Regions from separate parts of the Agrobacterium sp. 22-210-1 genome, predicted to be linked through region 3. Evidence: riboswitches for the same ligand, from Rfam matches in the RefSeq annotation. Region 3 holds a riboswitch; each other region holds the start of a gene.
The links. Region 3 has a riboswitch for cobalamin ahead of ACQZ5F_RS08845 (CbtB domain-containing protein). Riboswitches for the same ligand answer to the same signal wherever they lie in the genome.
Positions count from the first base shown of each region.

Region 1: linked by a shared signal. The riboswitch ahead of nrdH (glutaredoxin-like protein NrdH) and the one ahead of ACQZ5F_RS08845 (CbtB domain-containing protein) in region 3 are both predicted to bind cobalamin.
Region 2: linked by a shared signal. The riboswitch ahead of ACQZ5F_RS14990 (ABC transporter substrate-binding protein) and the one ahead of ACQZ5F_RS08845 (CbtB domain-containing protein) in region 3 are both predicted to bind cobalamin.
Region 4: linked by a shared signal. The riboswitch ahead of bluB (5,6-dimethylbenzimidazole synthase) and the one ahead of ACQZ5F_RS08845 (CbtB domain-containing protein) in region 3 are both predicted to bind cobalamin.

Region 1 is NZ_JBNWCI010000001.1:2,594,145-2,597,408, reverse strand. It holds gene ACQZ5F_RS13010 (ATP-binding cassette domain-containing protein) at 1-709, shown strand, start outside; gene ACQZ5F_RS13005 (nucleoside triphosphate hydrolase) at 706-1,335, shown strand; cobalamin riboswitch at 1,469-1,692, shown strand; gene nrdH (glutaredoxin-like protein NrdH) at 1,993-2,214, shown strand; gene nrdI (class Ib ribonucleoside-diphosphate reductase assembly flavoprotein NrdI) at 2,227-2,625, shown strand; gene nrdE (class 1b ribonucleoside-diphosphate reductase subunit alpha) at 2,613-3,264, shown strand, end outside.
Region 2 is NZ_JBNWCI010000002.1:448,530-451,793, forward strand. It holds gene ACQZ5F_RS14985 (FecCD family ABC transporter permease) at 1-164, opposite strand, end outside; gene ACQZ5F_RS14990 (ABC transporter substrate-binding protein) at 161-1,192, opposite strand; cobalamin riboswitch at 1,353-1,588, opposite strand; gene ACQZ5F_RS14995 (GNAT family N-acetyltransferase) at 1,717-2,595, opposite strand; gene argE (acetylornithine deacetylase) at 2,836-3,264, shown strand, end outside.
Region 3 is NZ_JBNWCI010000001.1:1,760,358-1,763,621, forward strand. It holds partial or broken gene ACQZ5F_RS08830 (type 1 glutamine amidotransferase family protein) at 1-388, shown strand, start outside; gene ACQZ5F_RS08835 (hypothetical protein) at 563-877, opposite strand; gene ACQZ5F_RS08840 (CbtA family protein) at 882-1,595, opposite strand; gene ACQZ5F_RS08845 (CbtB domain-containing protein) at 1,607-1,789, opposite strand; cobalamin riboswitch at 1,950-2,178, opposite strand; gene ACQZ5F_RS08850 (cytochrome c) at 2,270-3,190, opposite strand.
Region 4 is NZ_JBNWCI010000001.1:1,015,613-1,018,876, reverse strand. It holds gene ACQZ5F_RS05210 (chymotrypsin family serine protease) at 1-845, shown strand, start outside; gene bluB (5,6-dimethylbenzimidazole synthase) at 902-1,615, opposite strand; cobalamin riboswitch at 1,712-1,893, opposite strand; gene ACQZ5F_RS05200 (TolB family protein) at 1,966-2,796, opposite strand; gene ACQZ5F_RS05195 (glyoxalase superfamily protein) at 2,988-3,264, shown strand, end outside.

The sequences.
Region 1 (3,264 bases), 830 kb from region 3:
CGATTTCGATCTTTATCCCGGAGAAATCCTGGCCGTGATCGGCGATAACGGCGCCGGCAAATCCTCGCTCATCAAGGCGATTTCCGGTGCGGTGACGCCCGATGAGGGAGAGATCAGGCTGGAAGGCCAGCCCGTGCAGTTCCGCTCGCCCATCGAGGCGCGCAAGGCCGGCATCGAGACGGTCTATCAGAACCTCGCGCTGTCGCCGGCGCTTTCCATAGCCGACAATATGTTCCTCGGCCGGGAAATCCGCAAAGCCGGCATTCAGGGCAGTCTTTTCCGCGCGCTGGATCGTCCGGCCATGGAAAAATTCGCCCGCGAGAAACTCTCGGAACTCGGCCTGATGACGATCCAGAACATCAATCAGGCGGTGGAAACCCTCTCCGGCGGCCAGCGGCAGGGTGTAGCGGTGGCGCGCGCGGCGGCCTTCGGCTCCAAGGTCGTCATACTCGACGAACCGACGGCGGCGCTTGGTGTCAAGGAAAGCCGGCGCGTTCTGGAGCTTATTCTGGACGTGCGCTCGCGCGGGTTGCCGATCGTTCTCATCTCGCACAACATGCCGCATGTTTTCGAGGTTGCGGATCGCATCCATATCCACCGGCTCGGCAAGCGCCTGTGCGTCATCAATCCGAAGGACTACTCCATGTCCGACGCCGTCGCCTTCATGACCGGCGCCAAGGAAGCGCCGAAGGAAACGCTTGCCGCATGACGCTGAAGCTTGAAACGATCGCCGAAGACGTTCTTCGGCGGGCAGAAGGTAAATCCCGTTTTATCCTCGCTATTGCCGGTCCCCCTGGGGCCGGCAAATCCACGCTGGCGGATGCCCTTTGCGATGCTTTGCTCGCACGGGACGAAACGGCCGCCGTCCTGCCGATGGATGGCTTCCATATGGACAATGGCATACTTGAAGAGCGAGGGCTGCTGTCGCGTAAGGGCGCGCCCGAAACCTTCGACGTGCGTGGTTTTCTCGATATCGTCTTTGCCGTTCGCAAGGGCGGGCAGGAGGTGCTTGTTCCGGTTTTCGACCGCTCCCGCGAAATCGCCATTGCTTCCGCCCGCGCCATCGCGCCTGAGACCCGCTTCATCCTGGCTGAAGGCAATTATCTGCTGCTCAACGAGGCGCCTTGGACAGCGCTTTCCGATAACTTCGACCTCACCATTTTCGTTGGACCGTCCGTCGCGGTGCTTGAAGAGAGGCTGCGCAACAGATGGCAGGGCTATGGTCTTGATGCAGCTGCGGTCCACGCCAAGCTGTTTGAAAACGATCTTCCCAACGGCAAAAGGGTGATCGAGAATACCCGCCCCGCCGATATTCACATCGATATCTGGGAATAGATTAACGCTTTCCCGTCCTGTGGCGGCAAGGCGCACTTGTCGTTAAGCCTTTGTTGACCATGTGTTGAATCTTTTTGATCCACAGGGTGGGGCTTTCCTGTGTCTATTCATTGACGTGAAAATTTCCTCATATACTATATGTGGTGTTCGAGGTTCTTCCGATTCGCAAGGATTGGGAGCTAAGACGGGAATTCGGTGCGTAACGCCATTATGGCGAAGCAAGGCCGAAACTGCCCCCGCAACTGTAAGCGGCGAGCATCGTTCCGATTTGGGTCACTGGGGTCAAAAGCTCCGGGAAGGCCGGAACAGATGTTGTGACCCGCAAGTCAGGAGACCTGCCTTGAGCGCAAACGTCCACGGGCGGGGTGTCCGGAAGGAAGGTATGGCGCAAATGAATTGCGTTCGCCCTTTTCTGCCCCCTCCAGAACAAGCTTCGGGGTGAAGTCATGCCAGTGCATTTTTTTAAGTTCCTGCGCTCATCGGCGTAGAGAGTGATCTTACGCGGCCCGGAACATTTTCAGGGACACCGGTTTCCGTCCGGAAATGCGACAAACCCTCTAAGCCGTGCGCCTCACCTGAATGACAGATCCATCCACCCGATTGCGACCGCAATCGGCAATGTTGAGCCGTGTGTAAAGCGGCTTCGAAAGGGAAATTATGACCGTCACCGTTTACAGCAAGCCCGCCTGCGTCCAATGCACCGCCACCTATCGTGCGCTGGACCGCATCGGTGTCCCCTATGAGATCGTCGATATTTCTGAAGATGCGGATGCGCTCGATCACGTTCGCGGCCTCGGTTACATGCAGGTTCCCGTGGTCGTCGCCGGCGAACGCCATTGGGCGGGTTTCCGGCCGGATATGATCGGCGCGATCAGCTGAGGCGGCAGCGTGATGGGGCTGATCGTTTATTATTCCAGCCGCTCTGAAAACACGCATCGTTTCCTTATGAAGCTCGGGCGGCGCTTGTTTCGCCTGCCGCTCGGTGCTGAGGATGACGTGCCTCAGGTGTCGGAGCCCTATGTGCTCGTTACCCCCACCTATGGCGGCGGCGGTATGAAAGGGGCAGTGCCGAAGCCGGTCATCCGGTTTTTGAACGAGCCCTCCAACCGAAATCTCATTCGCGGTGTCATCGCGGCGGGCAACACGAATTTTGGCGCAGCTTTCGCATCCGCCGGAGATATCGTCTCGCGCAAATGCGCAGTGCCGTTTCTCTATCGCTTCGAGCTTCTCGGCACGGAGGAAGATGTCGCCAACGTCAAACATGGATTGGAACGATTTTGGACACGCTAACCTCGAGCGCGCTGCGCAAGGACGCCAAACAGCCGGCAGCCACAACTCAGAAACCGCTCGAAGCGGCTCTGGACTATCATGCGCTGAACGCGATGCTGAACCTTTACGACGAGAACGGAAAGATCCAGCTCGACAAGGACCGCCTTGCGGCCCGGCAATATTTCCTGCAGCACGTCAACCAGAACACCGTCTTTTTCCATAACCTCAGGGAAAAGCTCGATTATCTGGTGACGGAGGGCTATTACGAGCAGGAGGTGCTGGACCAGTACTCCTTCAATTTCGTTCGAGATCTCTATGACGAGGCCTATGCCCGGAAATTCCGTTTTCCGACCTTTCTCGGTGCCTTCAAATATTACACCTCTTATACGCTGAAGACCTTCGACGGAAAACGCTATCTGGAGCGTTACGAGGACCGCGTCTGCATGGTGGCGCTGGCTCTGGCGCGCGGCGATGAGCAGCTTGCCCGCGACCTGATGGACGAGATCATTTCCGGCCGCTTCCAGCCGGCAACGCCGACATTCCTCAACGCCGGCAAAAAGAGCCGTGGTGAACTGGTCTCATGTTTTCTGCTGCGTGTGGAAGACAATATGGAAAGCATTGGCCGCTCCATCAATTCGGCGCTGCAGCTTTCGAAGCGCG
Region 2 (3,264 bases), on a different contig from region 3:
GGGTAACCGGCATGAAAGACACGGTTGGCGATGGTTTTCGCCACCACGTCGAAGGGAATGGCGGTCTCACCGATGGCCGCTCCGGCCATCAGCGCGACGAGCAGCAGGGCAAGCGCGGCAAAAGCCAGCCCCGCCCTGCCGAGATTGACGGAAAAACCGTTCACTTGGCGAGACCGGCGGCCGAAATCGCCTCGGCCAGCGTTTCAATGCCTTCGATCGTGCGGATGGTCGGGTTCATCGCCTGCGCATCCATGTCGAAGACATGGCCTTGCTTGACGGCGGGCATGATGCTGGCCACGGGGTCGTCTGCGAGGAACTTGTGCTTGACGGCAACGTCATCGGCCGGGAAACGGCGGCGATCCATCTTGCCAGCGACGATGACGGACGGATTGGCCTTGGCGATGGTTTCCCAGCCAACGGTCGGCCATTCCTCATCGCTTTCGATGACATTCTTCAGCCCGAGCGCCGACATGATGTAACCGGGCGCGCCATGGCGGCCCGCCACGTAAGGGTCGATATCCAGTTCGGCGCTGGAGAACCAGAAGACGGCGGAAATCTTGCCATTCGCCGAAGCGATCTTGGCGCGGGCTGCCTCCTCACGTTTCTTCAGATCGGCGACAACCTCTTCGCCGCGATCCTGCACGTTGAAGATTTTCGCGAGATCGCGAATTTCCTGATAGATCAGCTCCATGGTGAAGCCAGTCTTGCGCACGCCGTCACCGCCGCCGGAATTATCCTTGCCGACGCAATCGGCAGGCGAGGTATAAACGGGAATACCGAGTTCGGCGAATTGCGCCGGTGTTCCGACAACACCTTCGGGGCCGATCTGCCACTGGAACTGCGTCGTTACGAGATCGGGCCTCTTGCCGACAACGGCCTCAAAACTCGGATCATTGTCGGCCAGCCGCTCCACCTTGGCGTTGGCCTCCTCATAACCCTTCAAAACCGGGCCGATCCACAGCGCCGTACCCACCACCCTGTCGGCAACGCCCAGCAGATAAAGGACCTCGGTCGTGCTCTGGCCAACGGATACCGTGCGGGCGGGCGCCTGTTTGAAGGTGATGTCCTGACCGCAGCTGTTGATCGTCAGGGGATAGACCGTTTCGGCAGCATGAGCGGAAGCGGCAGGCAAAACCGCAAGCACAGCGGCCAGAAGGCCGGCATAGGCCGGCAGGCGTCCAGGATTAAACATGTGTTCTCCAGTCGAAATTAAATCGCTTGTTCCAGAGCAGCAGGCGTTAGAACGCGCAGCAACAGCGGAACGTCTTGTACGGAGAACAACGACGGGACGCAAACCAAATGTTATGAAATAACATTACAATTTCCTCCTCCGGGCTTCCCCGCCCGTAACGATGGTTCATATTTTGACGGCAGGTCTCCTGGCTCACGGATTTGCGCCGTTCATCTGCCTTCCCGCATTCCGGAGAATGCAGTGGCATGACGCCTTTAAGGCGTCACGGGGATGAGCGGCAATCCGCTTACAGTTGCGGGGGCAGCCACGGCATTGGGCGATGAAAATCACCCGCACCATGTTCCCTATTAATCCCTTCGCCTTTCGGCTGCAGGAACCGTCGTCTTCTCACATAAGGGGCAAGAGGCGAGGCGTCAATCGCCAAAGAATGTCTCCCAAGGGTGTGAAAACTGTCCTGCGACAAACGCATGCACACGACAGGAACCCAAAATGCGTGACATGAATTCGATGGGATGCGGCGCGCTTCAGCAAAGGGATGGGCCTGCCAGAGCAAAGATACCAGCAGAGCCGGTGCCTGCCGGCTGCGGTGCATTTTTTGACATCGTCGTCAGTGTTTCAATCACCACCAGCCCGGATTGCGCCAGAAAATCGGTGAAAAAACCGTCATCGCGCACGGCATCGAGCCGGACAAGCTGGTCGTCGAGATCGGCAAAATGCCGCCTGACCAGCGCGACTGCCTCGGCTTCCCCCTCCGCAACCACCGGGCCGATGATGTGGCCCCGCCCTGCCGCCCGCCGCAGCGCGAAGGCGGCCAGACGATCCGCCTCGAACAGGCCATAGCCGGTGTTTTCCCGCAGGAGACGCCGCAGCACGCCCCGGCGTGAAACGCCGAAAGCCTCCCGGTCCAGATCTTCCACGGCGGACAGATGATCTTCCGAAACCGGCTCGATCCTCTGCTTCTTGCCAAGCTGCGGCGTTTCAGTGGTGCAGCGGGGCTTGCCGCGCAGAAGATGCACCCTTTCCGTATCTCCGGTAAAACCGAGCCCCGCAAAAAGCCGCCGCGACACCTCCGTGGCATTCAACCGCAAGGCAGCGGCAGGATATTTCGCCACAAGCTGCCTGACCAGCCAGGGTGCTACGCCCTGCCCCTGCAGGCGTGGGGAAACGATGACCATGCCAAGCGTCGCAAAAGCCCGATCATAGGGAAAAAGCATGGCGGTCGCGACAACCCGGTTGATCTCGTCCAGCGCCGCAAGGCCGACACCGCATTGGCGCAGGAAACACCATTCATTGGCATGATACCGCCATCCGACAGCCATGGAGAGGGCATGCAGGTGATCCGCCTCCACATCCGCGATATCCACGGTCCGCAACTCGAAACTATCGACTTTGAGCAGCTCCATAGCAAACGGCTCTCATTCCCTCCGGCGCGGAACCTTCGGTCCCGGCAGCCCAGCCCATGACATCCGAAGATAACCGGCCCTGCCGGCAGGAATTTTCTGAAAGCACTGGAAGGACACAACAATCTACCGAAATCACCGGCATTTCAGCAGATAAACGCCGCCGGCCACTCTAAGCTTCTGCGAGGAATAATCCGGCCAGCATAAACGACCGGCCAGTGGGGACGACCAGCGGGGACGACCATGAACGCAATCGAAATCCTTGAGCGTCTCGTCGCCTTCCCGTCCGTTGTCGGCACCGCCAATGGCGATATTGCCGGATGGATCGCCGACTACCTGGAAAGCCAAGGCGCGAAAGTCTCGCTGTTGCCGGGTCCGGAGGGCGACCGCGCCAACCTCTTCGCCACGTTCGGCCCGGCCGATCGCGCCGGTTACATCCTCTCCGGCCACATGGATGTGGTGCCGGCCGGAGAACCGGAATGGTCTTCCGATCCGTTTCGGTTGAGAACCGAAAACGACCGGCTTTACGGGCGCGGAACCACCGACATGAAAGGGTTTCTCGCCATTGTGCTCGCTGCAGCACCGGCATTTTCGCGCATGGCGCTTGAACGGCCGGTGCATATTGCCTTTTCCTATGACGAGGAGGCGGGCTGCCGTGGCGTTCCCCATCTC
Region 3 (3,264 bases):
GATCCTGACAGCATCGATGCGCTCGTCATTCCCGGCGGTCTCAGCTGGGAGAAGGGCGCGGCCGCCGATCTTGGCGGGCTGGTGCATCGCTTTCGCGAAAAGGACCGGCTGGTTGCCGGTATCTGTGCGGCGGCAAGCGCGCTGGCGGGCACGGGTATCCTGAACCATGTCGCCCATACCGGCAATTCGCTCGCCTCACACAAGGCCTATCCGGCCTATAATGGCGATGGTCTTTATCGCGACCAGCCGAAGGCGGTCAGCGATGGCGGCATCATCACGGCAGCCGGCAGCGCGCCGGTGAGTTTTGCGGTGGAAATTCTGAAAAACCTCGGCCTCTTTGGTCCGGAAGCCGGCGGAACTTCAGGTTTTTGCAGCGGAGCATCGGTAAGGCGCAGCCGTCTTGATGCCGTACAATCTCTCCACCTCCCCGTCATTCCGGCCTTGAGCCGGAATCCAGCCGACGCGCGTCTGCGCGGCGAGAAGAGTCTTTTCAGCCCAGGGACCTGGGCTGGCCGGATACCGGCTCAAGGCCGGTATGACGGAAGTGGGAACATCAGGCCAGTCAGTGCCGATCAAGCACCCGGCAGACACGCGCCGCAAACTCCGGCCCCTCGCCGGCAATCGCACGGCGGATATCGCGGCTGTTCAAATGCAGGCTGCGGCCGGCGGGCAAGTTTGAACGTTTTATCTTGGCGATTGCCGCAGCGGCAAAGGCAGCTTCGTGGTCATAAAAATAGGCAAGCGCCGCATCACGATCGGGACTTTTGCCCAGAGCGGCCTTGAAGGCAAGGCGGTGCACGGCGCAGAAAGCGCCGTGACCGGGAACGGCAAAACGCAGCGCATCGAGTTCGTCACTCCACTCCGCTGCGTCCTGCATGGATTTACGCCGACTGGAAGCGTTTCAGGAAAAACGCGCTCAATGTTCCAAGCAGCGCCCAGAAAACGAAGCTGGTGATGGTGGCGGCAACGATGAACTGCCGTTCCAGCGGCAGCGGCGCCAGCGCATGTTCGCCTTCCGGCGGCAGCGGCGCGCCCACCACATGCGGCGCGACGATCAACACCAGAGCCATAACGATGGCCCAGGGCTCGCGGCGAAACGCGATCAGTGCAATGCCGCCGGCGGTTGCGGCAACCGTCGAGAGCCACCAGATCTGCCGTGCCTCAAGTGCTGCGGCCGGGCTTCCCGGCAATTCCGGCGGCAGGCCGATCATCGGTGCGAGCATCACGGCGGCAAAACCGGCAACGCCCCACAGAAGGCCTTCGCGCCAGCCGGCATCGGTGCCGCGCAGCGAGATGAGACCGGTCAGAACAAGCGCGTAACCGATGGCGGTCAGCACATTGGCAGCAACAGTATAGGCGGTGCGCTCGAAACCATCGGCTGGAGCCCATGCCTCGTCATTATGCTCATGGGCGGGAACAGCAGCGCCGGGTGCTGCCGCATCATGGCTATGGGCCGCTTCGCCGCCGGCGCTTTCAAAGGTTTCGGCCTGAAGGATGAGCGGCGTGGTGCCGAAAGCCTGCATGGCCGAGACGGCCAAACCGCCGACGATGCCGACCAGGACGGCGGTAAAGACGATATTGCGAAAAAATGACATGCCGTTTTCCCTCAATGGCAGGGGAAGGCATTGGCATGACGCGTGTCATGCGCGGCATTGTGAACGGCTTCCACATGCGAAAAGCCGACAAAACCGACGACGAACAGGCCCAGCACGATCGCCGTCAGCGATTGCGCGAAGCTGCCCGTTTTTGCTGAAACGGCTGCATTGGCCGTATTCTGCTGGATAGACATGGTGACCCCTCTCCCGGCGCGACCCCGCGCCATAAGAAGCGGCCGAATGGCCAAAGCCACAAGACCGCATATGATACACTTCACCACGGGGATACGAGACTGACACAGGGATATCGAACCGACGACCCTGACATTCCGCTCTTCCGGACACCCCGCCGGCATGGACATTTCCGCGATGGCAGGTCTCCTGGCTTACGGGTCAAAACCTGAAACACCTTCCCGGCATCGCCCTCGCCTTGAATAGGGGCGAGATGGCTTGCCAGTGGCATTTCGTTTCAGGCTCTCCGCTCACAGTTGCGGGGGCAGCCACGAATGAGGATCGACTCCCTATCGTGTTCCCTTTTCACCTTCCGGAACGCCCGGAAGGAACCATCACGGTCATGTTATCCGCCGGGTAAGTGCGGGAGTCAATGGCGGCGAGATGTTCATACGGCCGGCAACGCACCTCATTCAATGTCATCCGTCGGGCGAAGTATCGCCTTACCGAGACGGGATCGCCTTAAGGTAGGCGGCAATGGCATTGCGGTCTTCGGCGGTCAGACGCGCCATGTTCTGCTGCACCTTGACCATGGAGCCGCCGACGCTGTCGAATTCCGGGGTGAAGCCGGTTTCCAGATAACCGGCAATATCGGCCGTCGTCCAGGCGCCGATGCTCTGAGAGCCGGGCGTGATATCGGGGATACGGCCCTCGCCTTCCGGGTTGGGGCCGCCGGCCAGCCATTTGTCTTTCAGGAAACCGCCGAGAGCATCGCGCGGGGTATGGCATTCGCCGCAATGGCCCGGCCCTTCCACCAGATATTGGCCGCGCAGCAATTCGGCATTGGCATTGGCAAGCTCGACGCGCGGCGGTGCGGAGGTGTCGAAATACAGGAACTTCCAGCCGCCGAGCGCCATGCGCAGGTTGAAGGGAAACGGCAGATCGTGATCCGGCGCGTCATTCTGGCTGGCCGGCAGGGTTTTCAGATAACCGAACAGGTCGTTGACATCCTTCTGCGTCATGCGCGCATAGGAAGCGTAAGGGAAGGACGGGTAAAGATGTTCGCCGTTCTTTCCCACCCCGCGCGTCATGGCATCGCCGAATTCCGCCAGCGTCCAGCTGCCGATGCCGTGCTGCGGATCAGAGGAAATATTGGGCACATGGAAGGTGCCGAAGGGACTTTTCAGCGGCTGCCCGCCGGCGAGCGTCCGCAGCGCGTCACCCGTGGCATCCGGTGCGGCATGACAGCTTGCGCAGCCACCCGCCCAGAACAGCGTTTCGCCATTGGCCAGATCCGGCTCGCCGAGGCTGACCCAATGGCTGGGCGCCTGACGCTGCGGCGCGGTGACCCAGGCGAAAATGCCATAGCCGGCAATGGCCGCGATCACGGCCCCGCCCACAAGCTTCGTCCAAATGGAAGACATACCCCTCTCCCCATTCCCACCCGAGTTGATCAGGTGTCTTTCAACGTGAAAAAACGCCGCCGGGAAGCGGCGTT
Region 4 (3,264 bases), 740 kb from region 3:
AACTGACACAGGAGCTTGGCCTGATCCTTTACCACCGCGCGCCGGACCCATCGCTGAAGGCGGGTCTGATGACGACGCTGGGCGGCGCGCCGCTGCAGGTGCGGGAAGGATCCTTCGACCGCCCGAGCGAGGCGGTGCGAGAACTGCCCGCGCCCGGGACGGAATGGAAGGATCACCCCAGACGCCTCTCCGACAACCCGCGCGAAAAAGTCGTGGAACCGATGGTCGGCGGCATCAGCGGCAGCCCGGATTACTGGTCCTGGACCGACACCGTCGGCACCATCGGGCTGGTCGTCCGGGCCGCCAACGGAACGCCGCTGATCATGAGCAACGAGCATGTCATCTGCCGGGACAATGCCCAGGTCGGCGATGACGTGTCGCAGCCGGCGCGCACCTGGTTTGGCGATCTTGCCGCCAATATCGTCGCTTTCCAGAAAGGCAACATCGTCTATCAGGGAACGACCTATGGCGTCGATGCGGCCGTCGCCAGCCCGGCGAATGGCCGGCTCGCCACCATCGGCGCAATCTACAACCTCCCCTCGCCGGTGGGGGCGGCCGTTGCGGCGCTCAACATGAATGTCACGAAATCGGGCGTGACCAGCAATATCACCAATGGCGTCGTTTCCGGCTTTTACGACGTGCAGCAGCCGAATATGCGCAACCAGATCGGCATATCGCCGCGCCGCGCCGGCGAGGTCTTCAGCCAGCCGGGCGATAGCGGCAGCGCTGTCATCGACACCGCCGGCAACAATGTCGTCGGATTGTTCTGGGGCGCAAGCGGCGCGATCAGCCTCGCCAGCCCCATTCACCCCATCCTCAATCTTTTTAACTGCACCGTCGTTTGAAGAGACGGTCGCCACCACCCTTCCCGGCTTCGGCCGGGAGGGGTGGATGTCGCCGGTCAACCGCCCCAGCGGTTACGAAACACCAGCTCCTCCAGCGGCACGCGCTGCCGCCAGCCTTTCACCGCCAGTTCCGGCTCGTTATAGAGCGCATCGACACGACCGAGGCAGAGCCAGGCGACAATTTCAATATGGTCGGGAATACCGAGGATGGTGCGAATGTCGCTATCGTGGAAAATACTGACCCAGCCGACGCCGACGCCTTCGGCACGCGCCGCGAGCCAGAGGTTCTGGATGGCGCAGACGGTGGAATAGACATCCGTGCGCGGATTATGGGTGCGGCCCAGCACCACCTTGCCACCGCGTGTGGGATCGCAGGTGACGCAGATGCTGAGCGGCGCCTTGCGGATGCCTTCGAGCTTGAGACTGCGATAAAGCGCCTGCTGCTCGCCCGTAAACATCGCCGCTGCCTCTTCATTGGCGCGGCTGAAGGCCACAAAGGCCGCCTGACGGATGGCAGCATCAGTGACGAGCGTGAAATTCCACGGCTGCATGAAACCGACCGAGGGAGCCGAATGCGCCGCTTTCAATAGACGCTCGACAAGTTCGTCCGGCAGCGGATCGGGAAGGAACTGGTCGCGCACATCGCGGCGCGTCTCGATGGCGCGGTAGATCGCCTCGCGCTCCGCACCGGAAAACGGGCGGGCGGGCGAAAGCGCATGGTCGAATGGGCTGGCTTGCAATGGATCGCCAGCGGACGGATCGGTCGGCATCGTTTAACCCCAACAATGCGGGCGCGCCGGTGCCGAAACCATACCGGTTTCGCGCGCACAACGCGCCTCTTCAGCAACCTGCCGCCGTCCGCGCGGTTCGGTCTATCCTGCCAGGCCGGTCTTCTGACTCGACTTCATCCGCCCCTTTCGCCTTCCCGAATAACTTCAGTGGCTTGTGAAAAGGGCATCCGCCTCACAGCGCTGGGCACGTTCCGGTTTCTCACCGAATTCCCGATTCTCCCGCCGCAAGGGCGGGCACCTGACGAGAAAACTTATGATCAAGAGGACTTGCGAATGCAAGTATCGTAAGGGCGGTGCGGCAATGTGACCTCAACGAAAACCAAATCGCATCATTCCACAGGGAAATAGCGCACATAAGCGAATTCATCCCCGTCAGGTGACCAGTTGGGCGAGTTCATCGTCCCCTGCCCGCCGAAAAGATCAAACAGCGTTTCAACATTGCCGCCATCCATATCCATCAGCCGCACCCGCACATCAAGATCACGCGGATGGTCGAAGACATCGCCGCCATAGGAGACAAACACCACCTTGTCACCTTTGGGAGACGGATGTGGAAACCAGTCACCATAGGAACTGTCGGTAATGCGCTCGACGGCGGAACCGTCCACCCGCACCCGCCAGATCTGCATCAGCCCCGTGCGACTGGAATTGAAATAGATCCACCCACCGTCAGGCGAATAATCCGGCCCGTCATTGCGGCCCTCGCCATGGGTAAGGCGTGTTTCGACGCCGCTCTCAATATCCATGGAATAGATGTCGAAGACCTGATCGCGAATGCCGCAATAGGCGAAACTCTTCCCGTCCGGCGCCCAGCCGTGCCAGTAGGAGGGAAGGTTCTTCGTCATCAGCTTCGGCGTGCCGCCCGTCGATGGCAAAAGATAAATGGCGCTCTTGCCGAATTCTACCTTGTCGGAAATGGCATAGAGCGAACCGTCAGGTGAAATGCCGTGGTCGTTGTTGCATTGCGTCGCAAAGCCGGTATCGACCTTCTCCGGTGAGGCGTCACCGAATGGGGACAGGCGATAGAGCAACCCCTCGCTGTTCAACAGCAGATATTTGCCATCCGGCGACCAGTTCGGCGCTTCGAACAATTCCGGCGTCTGCCACACCACCCGCATCTGCCGGGTGCGGATGTTGAAGATTTCGATGGAACTGCGCATGCTGCCTCCCGGGCTGTCGATAGTCTGGATCGGTCCCTTGGCTGGTGCAGACATTCCGTTTGCTTTCGCCGCCACGGTGATTATGATCCTATGACCGCAGGCACCGTCCTGCAAATTCAAATCGGAAAAAACGCCAGCGTTCCGGCACCGCCCGTAACCCTCCCCGTTTCTCCCAGATCCGAGGTTCCGCGATGAATACCATCGCCGATCACGGCATCCGCTTCGGCCGGATCGCCGCAATGCTTCCTGTCAGAAATATCGAAAAGGCCCATGATTTTTATGTCGGTGTGCTGGGCTTCACAAAAACCTTCGAAAACGGCAACCCCGTCGGTTTCATGATCCTCAAACAGGGCAATGCCGAACTGCACCTGACATTGCAGCCCACCCATAAGGCAGCGCCCTTCAACGTGGCGCATATGATGGTAAGCGATGTCGATGCGCTGCACGCGCTCTGCAAGAGCCACGGGT